4 regions of the Brenneria sp. L3-3C-1 genome follow, and region 4 is predicted to be linked to each of the others. Evidence: predicted binding sites of a transcription regulator. Region 4 holds the regulator's gene; each other region holds the start of a gene.
What was found. The regulator LexA, encoded in region 4, represses DNA repair genes until DNA is damaged. The targets are predictions, from matches to a motif close to TNCTGTATGTACATACAGNA.
Positions count from the first base shown of each region.

Region 1: the regulator LexA is predicted to act here: its motif matches at 1,164-1,183, upstream of JG725_RS01385 (DNA translocase FtsK 4TM domain-containing protein).
Region 2: the regulator LexA is predicted to act here: its motif matches at 1,378-1,397, upstream of uvrA (excinuclease ABC subunit UvrA).
Region 3: the regulator LexA is predicted to act here: its motif matches at 1,131-1,150, upstream of sulA (SOS-induced cell division inhibitor SulA).

Region 1 is NZ_JAEMHF010000001.1:302,767-304,973, reverse strand. It holds gene JG725_RS01385 (DNA translocase FtsK 4TM domain-containing protein) at 1-1,103, opposite strand, end outside; gene lrp (leucine-responsive transcriptional regulator Lrp) at 1,220-1,714, opposite strand.
Region 2 is NZ_JAEMHF010000011.1:146,676-148,882, forward strand. It holds gene uvrA (excinuclease ABC subunit UvrA) at 1-1,290, opposite strand, end outside; gene ssb1 (single-stranded DNA-binding protein SSB1) at 1,525-2,067, shown strand.
Region 3 is NZ_JAEMHF010000001.1:1,046,921-1,049,127, reverse strand. It holds gene ompA (porin OmpA) at 1-240, opposite strand, end outside; gene sulA (SOS-induced cell division inhibitor SulA) at 603-1,109, opposite strand; gene JG725_RS04665 (TfoX/Sxy family DNA transformation protein) at 1,332-1,958, shown strand; gene yccS (YccS family putative transporter) at 1,980-2,207, opposite strand, start outside.
Region 4 is NZ_JAEMHF010000005.1:25,764-27,970, forward strand. It holds gene JG725_RS11785 (diacylglycerol kinase) at 47-400, shown strand; gene lexA (transcriptional repressor LexA) at 510-1,118, shown strand; gene JG725_RS11795 (DUF3861 family protein) at 1,388-1,666, shown strand; gene zur (zinc uptake transcriptional repressor Zur) at 1,723-2,207, opposite strand, start outside.

The DNA of each region.
Region 1 (2,207 bases), on a different contig from region 4:
ATAAAGGTATTATTCGCCTTGAACGAAGGTTCCGTTCTGTCTGGCGTTTCGGACTGCCCGGCATAAGGCGCCCGATCGATAGGCTGCGCGACCTGCGATTGCGCAATCGGCGGCGTATCCGCACTGCCGGATGGGTGGTAGGCTTCCGCGCCGTCGTCATGGGCCGCGGGAACGGGCGTCGGCACCTCAAAAGAATACAACGGCGGATTGAGCGTTGAAGCGACATCAATTTGCTGCCGGGCGGCGGGTTGCTCCGGCATGCCCTGCTGCGTGTCCATCGCCAGAGACGCCACGAGCGACGAATCCGATGAGGGGGCGGCCGCTGGCTGCTCGCCGCCCTGCTCCGCCGGACGTGTTTCGTGGGTTGCCGAGGCTATCGACGGCGCCGAGAATAAAACATCATCATCGCTGTCGGCCGACGTTACGGACAGATCTTCCCGACGATCGACGGACTCGGAAGACAGCGGTTCAGGCAGGTTATCGCTGCGCGAGCGATTAGACATGAACGTCAGACAGCCCAATACCGCCGAACCTATTTTTTCGGCGATGGTCAACCATGACCAACCGGTAAACAGCGTCAGGCCCGCGGCCCAGACGCACAGTAATATCAGCGTCGCCCCCATGCCGTTAAAGCGGGGAACCATCGAACTGCTCAGCAGGCTGCCCAATACGCCGCCGGAGGCAAAATAGTAGAGGTCGTCAATATTCAACGCCGCCAGGCCGCAGGAGGTCAGAATCAGCGCCAGAGTGCCAATCAGGCGCAACGAAAATGTAAAGTAGTCGATCGCGCTCTGGTTATCGCGATGACGAAAAGCCGACCAGCACAGACACAACATTATCGGCGGAATGGCATAAGCCAACACGCCAAAAACAAAAAACAAGGTATCCGCCAGCCAGGCGCCCGCTACGCCGCCGAGGTTATGGATAGGTTCGTGCCACGCGGTTTGCGACCAACTGGGGTCAGAAGGACTAAAACTAAGCAACGCGACGCTTAGATAAACAGCAAAAAGCGCCACTACGATCAATATCGCTTCAAGTAAACGGCGAGAACCACTGAGTTTTCTCAGGGTAATGTCTTTATCTTCTGTGTATTCCTGGCTCAAGCGTCTCTCCAGGGGCCTGTAAAGGTTTATGACAAAGCGCCGAGAAAAACCCGGCGCTGAAACTGTATAAATTCACAGGAGTGTAGCTGAATTTATCGGGTTTTGCACCCATGCATTTATCGGGTCTTAATGACCAAACGATTGCTTTGTTTAACTTCTTCCATCACCACATAGGTGCGGGTGTCGTTCACACCCGGCAATCGAAGCAGCGTCTCGCCCAACAACTTACGATAGGCGGACATATCCGGTACACGGGTTTTCAACAGATAGTCGAAATCGCCGGAAACCAGATGACACTCCTGAATTTCTTCAAGCTTTTGCACTGCCGAATTAAATTGCTCAAACACATCGGGCGCGCCGCGATTTAGCGTAATTTCAACGAACACCAGCAGCGATGCATCCAGATAGTGTGGATTCAGCAGCGCGGTATAGCCATTAATAAACCCCTGCCGTTCCAGGCGACGTACGCGCTCCAGGCAAGGCGTCGGCGATAGTCCCACTCGTTTGGACAGCTCGACATTAGAAATACGTCCGTCTTTTTGTAATTCGTTCAGGATATTGCGATCGATACGATCGAGGTCTTTTCCTGGCCGTTTTTTAGTCTCTACCATTATTATTGTCTCTCTCACTCTTCCTTGCACCTGCTACACTCCGACCAACTTCAATGTATCAGAGCCACCCTAAAGAAGACCCGCTGTCAATTTTGTATATCAAAAGTCATTGTCTCTTTCCGCCGCTGTCTGTCATCGTCATGCGCTAGTGGTAAAATGTCGAACCAGGCAAAAACGAATTGTCCGTGGCTTAAAGACCAGCCAGCCAGACGACGAATAAAAAGCCGAGCTTTTAACTATTCACATACAAAAAATTTCCTCTTACCCAGATGTTTTCGCAAAAGCACAGCGGATTGTCAAAGCAAAACAACTAAAATCAGAAGAAAGTACCAGATTAGATAAGGCAAACGCGTATTGTGGGGCGCATTCAGTCATTTTACTTATGAATGTGGCTGATCTATCAGCCATTTATCGTCGCAATAGCCACCAACGATTAAACCTATAGCTAACAACTTCGCCACATACTTTTTTTACTTCGGTAATTTCCTTACAA
Region 2 (2,207 bases), on a different contig from region 4:
CTGCGGCAGCGTGGTTTGTTCGACAAACACATGGCGCGCTTCTTCACGCAGACGCGTACCGCGGCAGTTGGCGCAGGGGCGATTGCTGATAAATTTCGCCAGTTCTTCACGCACCGCACTGGATTCCGTTTCTTTATAGCGGCGCTCCATATTATGCAGCACCCCTTCGAACGGGTGACGGCGCACCGAGGTATCACCACGGTCGTTAATATATTTAAACTCGACGTTTTCCTTGCCTGAGCCGTACAGAATCAGTTTTTGAACCGATTCGCTCAGCCTGTCAAACGGGACATCAACATCAAATTTGTAGTGTTCCGCCAGCGAACGCAACATCTGGAAATAATAGAAGTTACGACGATCCCAGCCGCGAATCGCGCCGCCCGCCAGGGATAATTCCACATTCTGCACCACGCGGGCGGGATCGAAAAACTGCTGAACGCCCAGCCCATCGCAGGTTGGGCAAGCACCCGCCGGATTATTGAACGAGAACATACGCGGTTCCAGTTCATGCATGCTGTAACCGCACACCGGGCAGGCAAAATTCGCGGAGAACAACAATTCCGGCACGGTCGGGTCGTCCATATCGGCGACCACCGCGCTGCCGCCGGACAACTCCAGCGCGGTTTCAAACGACTCCGCCAGACGCTGCGCCAAATCGTCACGCACTTTGAAACGGTCCACAACCACTTCAATGGTATGTTTTTTCTGCAATTCCAGCTTCGGAGGATCGGAAAGATCGCACACTTCGCCGTCAATACGCGCCCGGATATAACCCTGCGTCGCCAGGTTTTCCAGCGTCTTGCTGTGCTCGCCTTTGCGATCTTTCACAATCGGCGCCAGCAGCATCACCCGCTTGCCTTCCGGCTGCGCCAGCACGTTATCCACCATCTGACTGACCGTCTGCGCATCCAGCGGGACGTCATGCTGCGGGCAGCGCGGTTCGCCGACGCGGGCAAACAGCAGGCGCAGGTAGTCGTGAATTTCGGTAATAGTGCCGACGGTGGAACGCGGGTTGTGCGAAGTGGACTTCTGCTCGATGGAAATGGCGGGCGACAACCCTTCGATATGATCGACGTCCGGCTTCTCCATCAGCGACAAAAACTGACGCGCATAAGCAGAGAGTGATTCGACGTAACGCCGCTGCCCTTCGGCATACAACGTATCAAACGCCAACGATGACTTACCTGAACCCGATAATCCGGTGATCACTATCAGCTTGTCGCGAGGGATTATCAGATTGATATTCTTGAGATTATGAGTACGGGCACCACGAACTTCGATCTTATCCATTCACACACTTCCCGGAATAAACACAGTTTTGCATCATCTCTCTGATGGAGACAACCGGTACGAAACATGCAATTATGGCACAAAAAAAGCTGAATGAATATCCAGTATCAGATGCAAACGTTGCAATCTGCGCATTCATTTTTGATTCAGCCTCGCAGGTATGATAGATACTTTTATCATGCTAAAATCGATCGTTTATACTCATATAAATTGGATTCATCAGGAGACACGAGCATGGCCAGCAGAGGCGTTAATAAAGTGATTCTTGTCGGACATCTGGGGCAAGACCCGGAAGTTCGCTATATGCCGAATGGCGGTGCCGTTGCCAACATCACGCTGGCCACGTCCGATAGCTGGCGCGACAAGCAAACCGGCGAGCAGAAAGAGAAAACCGAATGGCATCGTGTGGTGCTGTTCGGCAAACTGGCTGAAGTCGCGGGTGAATATCTGCGTAAAGGCTCTCAGGTTTACATTGAGGGCGCGCTGCAAACCCGCAAATGGACCGATCAGTCGGGCGCAGACCGCTACACCACCGAAGTGGTGGTTAACGTTGGCGGCACCATGCAAATGCTGGGCGGTCGTCAAGGCGGCGGCGCACCTGCGGGCGGCGGCGCGGGCGGACAACAGTCAGGCAGTTGGGGTCAGCCGCAACAGCCGCAGGGCGGCAATCAATTCAGCGGCGGCGCGCAAGCGCAGCCATCGCGCCCGGCACAGAACAACGCCCCGGCCGCCGGCAACGAACCGCCAATGGATTTTGACGACGATATTCCGTTCTAGAGTTAACTTGTGAGTTATTTGTAAAGAATTCATACGCAGACCCCTGTTAATTCAGGGGTTTTTTGTTTCTATCGTCGGAAAAAGTGTCTTGTATAAATTGGTGATTTTTCACATAAAGTGTACCTTGTAATTGTGTAATG
Region 3 (2,207 bases), on a different contig from region 4:
GTCATAACCCAGTTCAAAACCTAAGTATTCATTGGCTTGGTAACCCAGGAACGCACCTGCGCCCAACTGGTTTTCTTCGGCTCCATCTACATTATAACCGTTGCCATACAGGCCGGTATCATGGAACTGAGACCAGCCCAGTTTACCACCGGTGTACCAGGTATTATCTTTTGGTGCGGCTTGAGCTACGGTAGCGAAGCCTGCCAGTGCCACTGCAATTGCGATAGCTGTTTTTTTCATTTTACGCCTCATTATCATCCAAATCGGCCATTAACTCGGAAGGCTAATCAACCTTTGGTTAAAATCCTTTAACAGGAGACCTTGCTCTTATTTATTACTCACTACCAAGTAAATTGGCGTTATAAAAGAGCAACTCCAGCGTGTTAAAGTCTACAACGAGATGAGAAAGTTACAAGTATGATGTGATTCGTATCATAAAAAAATTAACGATTCATACATACTTACTAACAAATAGTAGATGATTTTGACAGATATCACTGGTTTTCTTTCGAACCGAACGCATCCCGGAGGCCGTGAAATGGCGCTCTGCCGGGATATGTTCTAATTTCCCATTAAAACGCATGAGAAAATTCTTAATTTTATTAATGATACAAAGTTGAGTGAATTTTCATGCTGGGAAACAGTCTATAGGGGCCAAAATTTGCGTTTTCCGGCCGCATAATGAAACCATACGTGTTTCCTGACTGGGCTGCCTGACGCAATCTTACCCTTTCTTCTTCGGTCAACTCGGTAGGAAGCCAGCACAGTACGGCACTGTAATTTCCCGTCAATAAGGCTTTTTCCATGGCATCAACCGTCAATACGGGGTTGATGTGATTCAACTGAATAATTTTATCTAGCGGCAGCCCCGATTGTTGTAACCAGGGACGGCTAATCTTTTGTTGGGGAGACAACCAAAGCAGCCAGCGTGATTGAGTGGCTAACTGCTGCAACAGGGGGAGCAGCAAATGCGTAACTATGGGTTGATCGGCACTGTAAACTATTTCGCTGATAATTCCTCCACAGGATGCAGAAGGGGTCACGGCAGGTTGGCGATCGGAAAACGGCGACTGTTGAATCTTGTAAGAACTGAATGATTGAGTACGCATAATGAGCTCCACCTATAGTGTTACTGTATGCATATACAGTATCCTGTGCGTGGGTGAAAATCAACCTGATTTTTTCAAAGCGCCTCGCATATTCAGCATGCAACGCTCAGCAAGCTCATTTTATGTTTGAAGCCGCCTTTACCCTGTGGTTAATTACTTGTTCCTGTTAGAGATATTGCAGTCTGACAGGGATTGGTTATTTCAATACTAAGGATCACAGTAATGAAACAGTTAAGTGAAAAAAGGATTTTGCAATCTAAGTGCTATTTTGCATCTTTAGGGGACATCACCTCGCGTTCCCAATTCGGTGGCTACAGTATCGCAGCAAATAATATTATTTTCGGATTAGTATTGGGCGGCGAGCTTTATCTGCGTGCCAGCAAAAGAGATGAAAAGCACTTCCACGATCGTAATATGCCTCATCTTATCTATACCAAGCGGGGAATACCGATTCCGCTAAGTTATTATCTTGTTGATGAATCGCTATGGGAAAACCATATGCAACTGTTGAACTTCGCCAGATTGTCCCTGGCGGGCGCGCAGTATGACAAATCGGCTAAAAGCGGAGGTGGACGCCTAAAGGATTTACCTAATCTCAATCACGATCTTGAACGTTTACTATGGAAGGTAGGCATAAAGAACATTGACGAGTTACAGCAATATGGCGCCAAAAACAGTTATCTGAAATTGCGGGCGGTCAAAGGCAATCTCAGCGTCAATATATTGTTGGCGCTTGCTGGCGCAATATGCGGCACGCATCAGGCGGCATTGCCAAATGGTATTCGTAAGGAGCTGTTGGAATGGTATGAGCACCACGCGCCTTCTTCTTTTAAAAGGTACAAGCATTGATGGAATACCGCCTTCGTTGTTTTACAACTTAACCATGTCATTTTTTAATTGAGTCAGTTCGGGCAGCAGTTCAATGAGCAAACCAATCTGTTGAAGCACCAATAGTGCTTTGCTTTCTGACTCGGGCGACAGGGATTGGATGCGGCTGGCTATGGCATCCAATTCCTGATTTATGCGCGGGTTGTCCGTTTCATGCAGATGCAACATATCATCAACATAACGCACGGTATCGTCCAGTAGTTGCAGAAT
Region 4 (2,207 bases):
ATGCGGTCGATCGCTTATAAATAATGGTGAATGGAGGAATAAAACAATGGGGCTGACCCGGATAATCAAGGCAATGGGCTATTCTCTGCAAGGATTAAAGCAGGCATGGCTGCATGAGGCGGCGTTCCGTCAGGAAACCGGGTTGACCATTATTGCCACGATTATCGCTTGCCTACTGCCCGTGACGCTGGTCGAGAAATTACTCCTGATCGCCGTCGTGGTATTGATTATGCTGTTTGAACTGGCGAACAGCGCGATTGAAGCGGTGGTCGATCGTATTGGTACTGAACGGCATGAGTTATCCGGTCGGGCAAAGGACATCGGTTCGGCCGCGGTGTTTGTCGCCATACTGTTGGCGGCTGTCGTCTGGGGCAGTATTCTTTGGCAAAATTTTGCCTGAAGGATTGCATAACTTAATAAAAACCGGCGCTTTACGCACATCCCGGTTCCCAATTGGCAATGACCTGTATATACTCACAGCGAAACTGTATAAACAACCAGGGGGCGGAATGAAAGCATTAACAGCCAGACAGCAGCAGGTTTATGACCTGATCCGCGATCATATTGCGCACACCGGTATGCCGCCAACACGTGCGGAAATCGCCCAGCAGCTAGGATTTCGTTCGCCGAACGCTGCCGAGGAGCATTTAAAAGCCTTGGCGCGTAAAGGCGTCATTGAAATTGTATCCGGCGCATCGCGCGGTATTCGCTTGCTGATGGAAGAAGAGGCTGGCATTCCGTTGATTGGTCGCGTCGCGGCAGGTGAGCCGCTTTTGGCGCAGCAGCACATTGAGTGTCATTACCAGGTCGATCCGTCAATGTTCAAGCCGAGTGCCGATTTCCTTCTACGCGTGAGCGGCATGTCGATGAAAGATATCGGCATTATGGATGGGGATTTGCTGGCCGTCCATAAAACGCAAGATGTCCGTAACGGGCAGGTTGTCGTGGCGCGCATTGAAGATGAAGTGACAGTAAAACGACTAAAAAAACAAGGTAATACCATTCATCTTCTGGCTGAAAACGATGAATTTTCACCTATCGTCGTCGATCTGCGCGAGCAGAATTTCTCTATTGAAGGTCTGGCCGTCGGCGTGATCCGCAATGGCGACTGGAGCTGATTGCCGTCTTTTACAACGGCGGCGCTGACGCGTCTTCTCTATCGCTTCGATTCCGGGGCGATATTGCTTAATCCCTTATATGCGCAAACGCCCCGATGCAACAGATCGCGCGGGGAAAATGAGGTATGTCGTGGAAGCCTGAAAACGCGGCGGAAGGATCTCATCATAGCGCGATATGAAAACGTAGGTTTCGTCCGGCAATTTCTTGTATGGTGTAGCGGGAGAATGAACCTCTTTATAATCACACCTGCATTAAGTGGAATTAGCCTATGTCGAAAAATTATGTCATTACCGTAAAAGATACGGAACAGCCTGAGAATGAAATCTCATTTCAGTTCACCTCGCATGATGATCTCATCAAAGTCATTTCTTTGTCCGATGGTAAAACAGCGCTTCCCGAAGAGCATATTTATCCATTTTTAATCGGTATGAAATTGTTTGGCGAGGTCGTCATGCTTAACAGGAAAGACGAGATGTTCAAAAAAATACATCCGGCTTTAAAAGAGTTTATTGGTGATTTTAAGAAGAGTATAAAAAACAGCCAGTAAACCAAATTCTGGCGGGGCACGGCGAACGTGCCCGATTCGCTGTTAAACAGGTCGGGCTAGCGCTTTTTGATTGGCACCGTATGGTCGTGATCGCAATGATCCGGCTGTTTGCACAAGGCGACTTCCTGACAACCCTCACAGAATCCATGTGCTTCAATAACGCTGTGGTGCAAGGTAAACCCGGCCTGTTGCGCCAAATCACGCAGCGTTTCTTCCACGCCTTCAGTCTGCCGTTCGGTCACCTGACCGCAACGATCGCAGATAAATAGCGCGGAGGTGTGACTGTGACTGTCGATATGATGGCAAAGCACATAGCTATTGTTTGACTCCACCCGGTGAATAAACCCCTGCTCCAGAAGAAAATCCAGCGCGCGGTATACCGTCGGCGGCTTGGCTTGCGGTTCGGATATCCGTAATAGATCAAGCAGGTCGTAAGCGCTGATAGCGCCGGCCTGTTGCATCATCAGGCGTAACACTTCCAGCCGCTGCGGCGTCAGCCGTACGCCACGGTGCTGACAAATCTGTTCAGCCTGGGCAAGTA